Regions from separate parts of the Tardiphaga sp. 709 genome, predicted to be linked through region 1. Evidence: predicted binding sites of a transcription regulator. Region 1 holds the regulator's gene; each other region holds the start of a gene.
The links. The regulator PhoB, encoded in region 1, activates phosphate uptake and scavenging genes when phosphate is short. The targets are predictions, from matches to a motif close to TGTCATNNANCTGTCAT.

Region 2: the regulator PhoB is predicted to act here: its motif matches at 1,131-1,147, upstream of RSO67_RS14755 (inorganic phosphate transporter).
Region 3: the regulator PhoB is predicted to act here: its motif matches at 1,129-1,145, upstream of RSO67_RS24105 (esterase-like activity of phytase family protein).
Region 4: the regulator PhoB is predicted to act here: its motif matches at 1,020-1,036, upstream of RSO67_RS18800 (alkaline phosphatase D family protein).

Annotation. Positions count from the first base shown of each region.
Region 1 is NZ_CP135529.1:4,049,582-4,051,783, reverse strand. Features, by position in the region: gene RSO67_RS19735 (GcrA family cell cycle regulator) at 151-660, shown strand; gene phoB (phosphate regulon transcriptional regulator PhoB) at 903-1,607, opposite strand; gene phoU (phosphate signaling complex protein PhoU) at 1,699-2,202, opposite strand, start outside.
Region 2 is NZ_CP135529.1:3,001,204-3,003,405, forward strand. Features, by position in the region: gene RSO67_RS14755 (inorganic phosphate transporter) at 1-1,081, opposite strand, end outside; gene RSO67_RS14760 (hypothetical protein) at 1,218-1,877, opposite strand; gene RSO67_RS14765 (hypothetical protein) at 1,981-2,202, opposite strand, start outside.
Region 3 is NZ_CP135529.1:4,962,852-4,965,053, forward strand. Features, by position in the region: gene RSO67_RS24105 (esterase-like activity of phytase family protein) at 1-1,070, opposite strand, end outside; gene RSO67_RS24110 (GIY-YIG nuclease family protein) at 1,378-1,668, opposite strand; gene RSO67_RS24115 (tripartite tricarboxylate transporter substrate binding protein) at 1,829-2,202, opposite strand, start outside.
Region 4 is NZ_CP135529.1:3,841,796-3,843,997, forward strand. Features, by position in the region: gene RSO67_RS18795 (TonB-dependent siderophore receptor) at 1-643, opposite strand, end outside; cobalamin riboswitch at 749-942, opposite strand; gene RSO67_RS18800 (alkaline phosphatase D family protein) at 1,086-2,202, shown strand, end outside.

The sequences.
Region 1 (2,202 bases):
TAGATCCTTTTGACACATCCAGTGCGGCGTAACAGCCGGACGCGAAATTCGCGCCCGGTGAGCGCTAAAGGATTCTGACCGCAGGGATTTTTGAAGTCTCAACTCGCAGCGCTGCCCGGTCAGGCCGGCGCTCACGAAGGGAAAACGGCGATGACGGTAATGACATGGACCGACGATCGCGTCGAACAGTTGAAGAAACTCTGGGAAGGCGGCCTTTCCGCCAGCCAGATCGCTGCGGAACTCGGTAACGTGACCCGCAACGCCGTGATCGGCAAGGTTCACCGCCTTGGCCTGTCCGGTCGTGCCAAGAGCCCCTCCTCGGCAGCTCCGCGGCAGCGCAAGGCGCGCCCGGCGCAGCAGATGGTACGCGTCGCCCGCCCGATGGCGCGCGGCAATACCGCGCTGGCCCATAATTACGAGATCGAGGCCGAGCCCGACCCGATCGCCTATGACAACATCGTGCCGATCAGCCAGCGCCTGTCGCTGGTCGAACTCAACGAAGCCACCTGCCATTGGCCGATCGGCGATCCGTCGAGCGCGGACTTCTATTTCTGCGGCGGCAAGGCCCTGGCCGGTGCCCCCTATTGCGCGCATCACTCGCGTATCGCCTATCAGCCGGCCAGCGACCGCCGCCGCGCGGTCCCAAAGCCGACGCGCTGAGCTGGAAAGCATCTAAACCAAATGAAAATGCCCGGTGATGAGCCGGGCATTTTTTATTTGGGGCTTCTTACCTCGCCCCGCTTGCGGGGAGAGGTCGAGGCCCGCATGCGAAGCATGAGGGCGTCGGGTGAGGGGGACGCTCCACAGACTCCGAAGCCGATGGAGAGTCCCCCTCATCCGACCCGGCGTCGCTGCGCTATGCCGGGCCACCTTCTCCCCGCAGGCGGGGAGAAGGAAGATATCTACTCCGCCGCCTTGTCGAAGCGATCGTCCAGCGCATAGCCGGCGCCGCGCACGGTGCGGATTGGATCGGGCTCACCGGCGGGATTGAGCAGCTTGCGCAGGCGGCCGATATGCACGTCGACGGTGCGCTCGTCGATATAGATGTCGCGGCCCCAGACGCTGTCGAGCAACTGCTCACGGCTGAACACCCGGCCCGGATGTTCCAGGAAGAACTCCAGCAGGCGATATTCGGTCGGACCGAGATCAATCGGGCGGCTGGACCGCACGACGCGGCGCTTGTCACGGTCGAGTTCGATGTCGCCAAACGCCAAGACGGTGGCGAGACGCTCGGGAGCTGCACGACGGAGCAGGCCCTTCACGCGGGCCAGGAGCTCCGGCACGGAGAACGGCTTGACGATGTAATCGTCGGCACCGGTGGCGAGACCGCGAACGCGCTCGCTCTCTTCGCCCCGCGCCGTCAGCATGATGATCGGCAATGCCTTGGTTTCAGGCCGTGCGCGCAGACGGCGGCACAGTTCGATGCCGGAAAGACCCGGCAGCATCCAGTCGAGCACCACGAGATCCGGCACCCGCTCCTTCAAGCGGGTGTCGGCATCGTCGCCGCGCGCGACGGTTTCAACATCATAGCCTTCGGCGTCGAGGTTGTAGCGAAGAAGCGTCGTGAGGGCTTCCTCGTCCTCCACCACCAGAATGCGTGCATTCACAGCCATATGGTCAATATCCTCAGTGACGTCCGAAAAGCCTTTAGGTCATGATCCTTGCGGAAGACTGGCTTCCACTTTTCCGGATCATGCTTCAGACCGTCGGCGTATTCGCGAATGTGGTCATGTCGCCCTTCGGGCGCTTGTCGAGGATCTGTTGGCCCTCGATCATGTAGAACACGGTTTCCGCAATGTTGGTGGCGTGGTCACCGATCCGCTCGATGTTCTTGGCGCAGAACATCAGGTGGATACAGAACGAAATGTTACGCGGGTCTTCCATCATATAGGTCAGGAGTTCGCGGAACAGCGAGGTGCAGATCGCATCGATTTCCTCGTCGCCCTTCCACACCGTCATGGCGGCCGGCAAATCGTGTGCGGCATAGGCGTCGAGCACGGCCTTGACCTGGGTGGTCACGAGGTCAGTCATGTGTTCGAGGCCGCGGATCAGCTTCAGCGGATGGAAATCGCTGTCGAGCGCATTGACGCGCTTGCCGATGTTCTTGGAGAGATCGCCAATCCGCTCGAGATCGGTGGCGACGCGCAGCGCGCCGACGATCTCGCGCAAATCGACAGCCATGGGCTGGCGCTTGGCGATGGT
Region 2 (2,202 bases), 1.0 Mb from region 1:
CGACCTGCTGCACGAGAACGGCGAGCGACGGATAGGTGCCTTCGCTGATCTTGCGCTGCGAGACATAGGTGGTCACCGCCGGACGGGGATCGCCGATGATGCTGTGGCCGGCACCCTTGGCTGCGATCACCTTGGCGGCCGCGATGGAGTTGACCTGGAACTGGGCGACGCGGGATTCCGGCAATGCGCGGTTCAGCGCATAGGCGGTCGGCACGGTGCCGATCAGCACCAGCATGATCAGGCCCATGCCCTTCTGACCGTCATTCGAACCATGCGCAAACGACACGCCGGTGCAGGTCGCGATCAGGATGCCGCGGATCCACAGCGGCGGCGCCTTGTTGCCATCCGGCGCTGCGTACAAAGCGGGGTTACGCACGAGGAATTTCAGCACCAGCAGCAGGATGGCGGCGCAGGCGAAGCCGAACAGCGGCGACAGCAGCAGCGCATAGCCGATTTCGGTGGCCTTGCCCCAATCGACGCCCGAGGTGCCGTCACGGCCGCGCATCAGCGCATTGGCAATACCGACGCCGATGATCGAACCGATCAGCGTGTGCGAGCTGGAGGCCGGCAGGCCGAGATACCAGGTGCCGAGATTCCAGATGATCGCTGCGATCAGCAGCGCGAACACCATGGCAAAGCCGGCGCCGCTGGAAACCTGCAGGATCAATTCCACCGGCAGCAGCGAAACGATGCCGAAAGCCACCGCGCCCGTGGAGAACAGCACGCCGAGGAAGTTGAAGAAGCCTGACCACATCACGGCGAATTCCGCCGGCAGCGAGTGGGTGTAAATCACGGTGGCCACCGCATTGGCGGTGTCATGGAAGCCGTTGACGAATTCGAAGCCGAGCGCGATCAGCAGCGCCACGAACAGCAGGAGGTAAGGCAGATAGCTGGTGACGCGGGTGCCGGTGGCATTGACGTCCACATAGATGCTGTAGGCGACGAACAGGAGGCCGGCGGCGAGAATGCCGAAAAACAGGATCATCGTCAGCGGGTTGAAGCCCTTGTCGAGATTGGGCCGCGATGCCGGCTCGACTGGCCCGCTTCCGGAAATGGGTTGATTGAGTGTGAAATCGGTCATGAAACGCCCCCGTTACAGGTTAAGAGGCGTTAATCTCTGCACCACGGATGCGAAACCCGGATGACAGGCGCGACAATTTGTCTGTTACGGGTTGCGACAGTCATGCGTCGCCGGCGGACCGGCATGTGACAGGCGCTCAGATCGCCGACGCGACCTTTTCGAGTCCGATCATGCGCGCCAAAGCACGGACTTCGCGCTTCTGATCCTCACGCAACTGGAACAGCAACGGCATCGCAGCAGACTTGAGTTGCTGCACCTCGTCGCTATCGGGATCGATCGGCGGAGCGCCGGCTGAAGAATTGGCCTGTTTGGTCTCGTGGATCCTGCGCGCCACGTTGCGCAGCGCCGCTTCGACGCCGGGCCAGTAGGATTCCTGCGATGCGGTCAGATTGAGCCGCGTCTTGATCGCCGAAATCTGCGCATCGCTGAGCAGCGTATAGGTCTTCTGCACCGGCTTGGCGGTCGGCTGCGGCACCACGATCGGCGCAAGCAACGTCGAACCGGGTGCTTCGATCGGACTGTCGGATGCAAAGGCTTGGCGCAACGGACTGCCGTCAACGCTCGGGACCTGCTGCGGATCGAGCGACGCCATCATGGCGCCGGCGACTGGCAGCCTGTCTTTCTTGCCTTGGGAGTTGGAAACCGGTCCACGCGACACCGCGACCGAATTTTGCGCGGCACTGTCGTCATATGACAGCGACAGCGATGGGATGCTATCGCGACCGAGGATGCTCGCAACAGCCACGCCGGTCAGCAACAGGCAGCCCAGCACAAGAAGGGTCAGCGCACGCGTCAAGCCAGTCTCCGAAATTCAGGACTACCAGAGGTACCTGTCCTCACAAATGGAGATTAATTAAGGCCTAACCATACCATAACGGTGTTATAATACTTCTAGACGCTCAGGCGGCGTTGGCGAGAACATAGGCTTCCTGGATGTCGCTCACGATATCGGAGGCTTCCCACAGCGCATCCGGGGCGACCGATTGCATGCTGATGGTCCAGTTCGCGCCCTTTCCGGCGCGGGGCGTACTGACGATGTCGAACTGCACCTCGCGGCACAGCGGATGACGGCCGAAAGCTGCGGCCACGCGTGCTTTGATCTCCTCGATCGTGGCCGGCGT
Region 3 (2,202 bases), 910 kb from region 1:
TAGACCTTCTTGAACTTGGCGAGATCCGGGAAGCAGTCTTCACCGCGCTTGCCGTCGGCGCAGGCCTTGTCCTTGGTGCCTTCGCCGTTGTCGCGCTCGATGATCAGGCCGTTGTCGGCGGTGATCATGTTGAAGTCGCCGATGGCATTGCCGTTCTGTTCGAACACGTACTGCCAGTAGCGACCGGTGAACTTTTCGTTGGCGACGTCGAATTCCAGGATGCGCGAGGCTTCCTTGCCGTCGACCTTTTCCCAGTCCTTCTTTTCGGCATCCCAGATCGGGCCTTCGAGCAGGCCGTAGAGGAACTTGCCATCCTTGGAGGAGGCGAAGCCTTCATAGCCCTTGGAGCGGCGCAGGTTGACGGTGGTGTAGGTGGCGCCCGGCGCGCCCGGCGACTGCACCGACCAATGGTCCGGCGAACGCACCGGCTTGCCGTCGGCGACGGTGTCGAACACAGCCAGCACCTTGCCGGTCTTGTCGGCCTTGATGATGTAGGGGCCGAATTCCTCGCCGATCCAGAAATTGTCGCCGACGATCTGGAAGCCTTCGGTGTCGACATCGGCGCCGGTCAGGTAGCGCTTGGCGGTGTCTTCATGGACGATGCGGAACGGCACCTTCTTGTCGGGATCGTGCAGGAACACGGTGGCCTGACGCTCGACCTTGCCGTTCTTCCAGTCAATCTTGTGGTGATTGAGATAGATCATGTAGTCGGCCGAATTGTAGCGCGAGCCGGCGCCATTGTCGGTCAGCACCCAGAACGAACCGTCGGGCATCACCTTGATGCCGGAATGGCCCTGCAGCGGCTGGCCCTTCATCGGCAGCGAGATGCCGGTGGCGCGCTCATAGGACTTGCCCATCACGGTGCCGAGCGCTTCGACGCGCTTGCCGGTGGTGTATTTGCCCGAAGTCTTCAGGTCGTTCGGCGCGTCCGCGGGCGCGTCGATGGTCGACGTCGCCGGCAGCACGGCATGGCCGGCGAGCTTGGCTGGAAATTCGCCTTCCGACTGCGCAAAGGCTGCGGAAGAAAGCATGACGAGGGAAGCGACGGAGCAGAGGAATGTGCTGCGCATGGTTGTCTCCTTTGTGGTGACCATGCGGCGTGTTCTGAGGCGCGGGCGTTACGCTGCGCTGACAGTTCCGTGACAAGAAAATGACGAGAGGGGAAAACCCTGCGACATGCAGTCGCCGAGCCTGCGGGTTAGGCTACCGCTATCGTCATCCTGCTCAGGTCTCTCCGGTCGTCCCCGCGCAGGCGGGGACCCATAACCACGGTCAGTGCTTCGACGCCGCATTGCCAGCGCCGAGCTTCTCTTGATGCGACTGAGGCTATGGGTCCCCGCCTGCGCGGGGACGACCCGCTGAAAGGTCACGGCCGAGTTACGAGCCATTCGCCAGCAGCGACGACAGGTCGCTCCATTCGGGATTGTCCGTCTCGATCAGCCGGATCTTCCAGTCACGATTCCACCTCTTGAGCTGCTTTTCACGCGTGATGGCATCGCTGGGTTGGTCGTAGCTCTCGACATAGACCAACCGGAAAATCTTGTACTCCCGAGCGAACTTCGAACCCTTTCCCGTCCGGTGCTCCATTATTCGCCGAGCTATATTATTAGTTACGCCAATATACAGCGTACCATGACGACTGCTGGCGAGAATGTAGACGTAGTACATGCCGCCGGCCCCCCCTCAGTCGTCGTCCCCGCGCAGGCGGGGACCCATAACCACGGTCAGTGCGTCGACGCTGCATTGCTGGCGCCGAGCTTCTTTTGATAGGACGGAGGCTATTGGTCCCCGCCTTCGCGGGGACGACAGTTGAGAGGCCGATCCCTAATTACTGCTTCTCGATCCCCGCGTCCGTGATCAGCTTTTCCCACACCTTGAGCTGATCCTTCAGGAAGGCGTCGAATTCTTCCGGCGTACCGGAGAAGGCTTCCATGCCGCGGTTGGCGAGGTCTTTCTGGATTTCGGGGCGTTCGACGATCTTGCGGATTTCGGTGTTGAGCTTGACGACGATGTCCTTCGGCATGTTGGCCGGGCCGAGATAGCCCTGCCACGAGGTGATGTCGAAGCCCTTCACGCCGGCCTCGTCCATGGTCGGAAGGTCAGGCAGAAGCTTGGAGCGATATTTCGTGGTCACCGCAAGCGACTTCAGCGCCTTGGCGTTGACGTGCGGCAAGCCGGTGGGCACGTCGACGAACATCATGC
Region 4 (2,202 bases), 210 kb from region 1:
CGATAGCGCCTTCGCCATACATGACGGAGGCCGGGCCGCGCAGTACTTCGATCTTCTCGGCGGTCCAGGTGTCGAAGGGGAAGTTCACCGTGCCGGAGCCGACATAGAGGCGCGTGCCGTCATAAAGCGAAGTGACGGAGCCACTTCCGGCGAAGCCGCGGGTGCTGAAAGCGATGCCGCCATTGCCGGGTTCGCCGATGGCCGTAAAGCCGGTAGCATTCTGCGTGACGGCATCGACCACGTTCTGCTGGCCGCGTTCGGCCATAGTCTCGGCGGAGATCACTTCGACGCTGGCCGGCGTCTGCAGGCGCGTGAGGCCGAGGCGGCTGCCCGTGGATGTCGTGCCGGTGAGGTTGAGCGTCGGCGCTGCGAAGACAGGGCCTGTCGGCGTGGCAACCGGCGCGCCGGTATTGGCGGCGACATTGCGCTGCTGCCGCGAGCGCGCAGCGCGCGATGCAGTGCCGTTCGTGGCGCGGCGTGCCCGCTGAGGCGTCGCTGACGGCTGAACTACAACAGGATCGAGCGTCTGGCTGGGCTGTGCAGCTTGTGCCCAGCTTTCACTCGGACACAACAAGCAGGAGAGAGCAATAGAATAAAGAAAGGGCGTATGTCGCTTCAATGCGACTGGAGAAACGGAGGTCATGAACAGGACTCGCGGTTACGTGGCACGTCACCGCAAACCAAGTCGCCCCGCCGCTTTCAAACAGGCAGTGTGACTTCCACCAGGACACCCCGCCCAATGTGCTCGCGTGTGACCACGACTGGCGGCAGGTCTCCTGGCTCGCGGGTCAGTGCCTGTCGCCGCCTTCCCAGGTGAATACCCAGTGGCTCTTGGCGCAGGCTCGCCGCTTACAGTTGCGGGGGCAGCCGCGGAATCGGGGGATCCCCCTCACCGCATTCCCTTTTGATCCCCGAAGGGGAACCGTCGCATTCACGTTAAGGTGAAATTTCCAAATGTGTCAATCAAGCTGCCAGTCATTCGCAGCTTGCTTTGGCGGGTGTTGATATTGCGCATCACCTGTCATCGCAGCGTCAAGCGATCTGCCTAGAGCCACTGGTGCCAGAGCCAGGATCAGGAGTTCGCCATGGCACTACGTTTATCCCGTCGCCGCTTCCTCGCGCACTCAGCCGTAACAGGCGCAAGCTTCCTGGCGATGCCTTACCTCAGCCGCGCGCAGGATCGTCCGGTCGTGTCGCATGGCGTGCAGTCCGGCGATGTCGGGACGAGCAGCGGCATGATCTGGTCGCGCGCCGATCGCCCGGCGCAGATGATGGTGGAAGTCGCCACGACCGAATCCTTCAGCAATGTGCGCATGTTGCCGGTTATCACGGCGCTGCCCGAGAGCGATTTCACGGCGAAGCTGTTGCTCGATAATCTGCCCGCGGGACAGGACATCTTCTACCGCGTCAAATTCCGCGATCTGTCGCATCCCGAAATCGTCAGCGAACCTGTGATCGGCCGCTTTCGCACCGCGCCGGCCGATCGCCGCGATGTATCCTTTGTCTGGGGCGGCGATGTCGCCGGGCAGGGCTGGGGCATCAATGCCGAGGATGGCGGCATGGTCACCTTCGCCACCATGCGCAAGCACAACCCGGATTTCCTGATCCATTCCGGCGATACGATTTATGCTGACGGTCCGATCCTGCCCGAAGTGAAATTGCCGGATGGCACGATCTGGAAAAACACCATAACCGTGCCGGAGAAGGCGAAGGTCGCCGAAACGCTCGATGAATTCCGCGCCGCGCACAAATACAATCTGCTCGACGACAATGTCCGCGCATTCAATGCGCAAGTGCCGATCTTCGGCCAGTGGGACGATCACGAGGTCACCAACAACTGGTCGCTCTCGAAGCAGTTGCCGGCGTCCTACAAGGAGCGCGACATCACGCTGCTGGCTGCGCGCGGCGCGCGTGCCTTTCACGAGATGTATCCGATCTCGATCAATCCGGCCGAACCCGGCCGCGTCTATCGCACGCTCAATTACGGCCCGCATCTCGATGTCTTTATGCTGGACGAGCGCAGCTATCGCGGGCCCAACGGCCCGAACCTGCAGGCGAGCTATGGTCCCGACGCATATTTCATCGGCCCGGAGCAGATGGCCTGGCTGAAGCGCGCCTTGATCGCATCGAAGGCGACCTGGAAGGTCATCGCCGCCGACATGCCGATCGGCCTCGTCGTCTATGACAACGCTGCCGACAAAA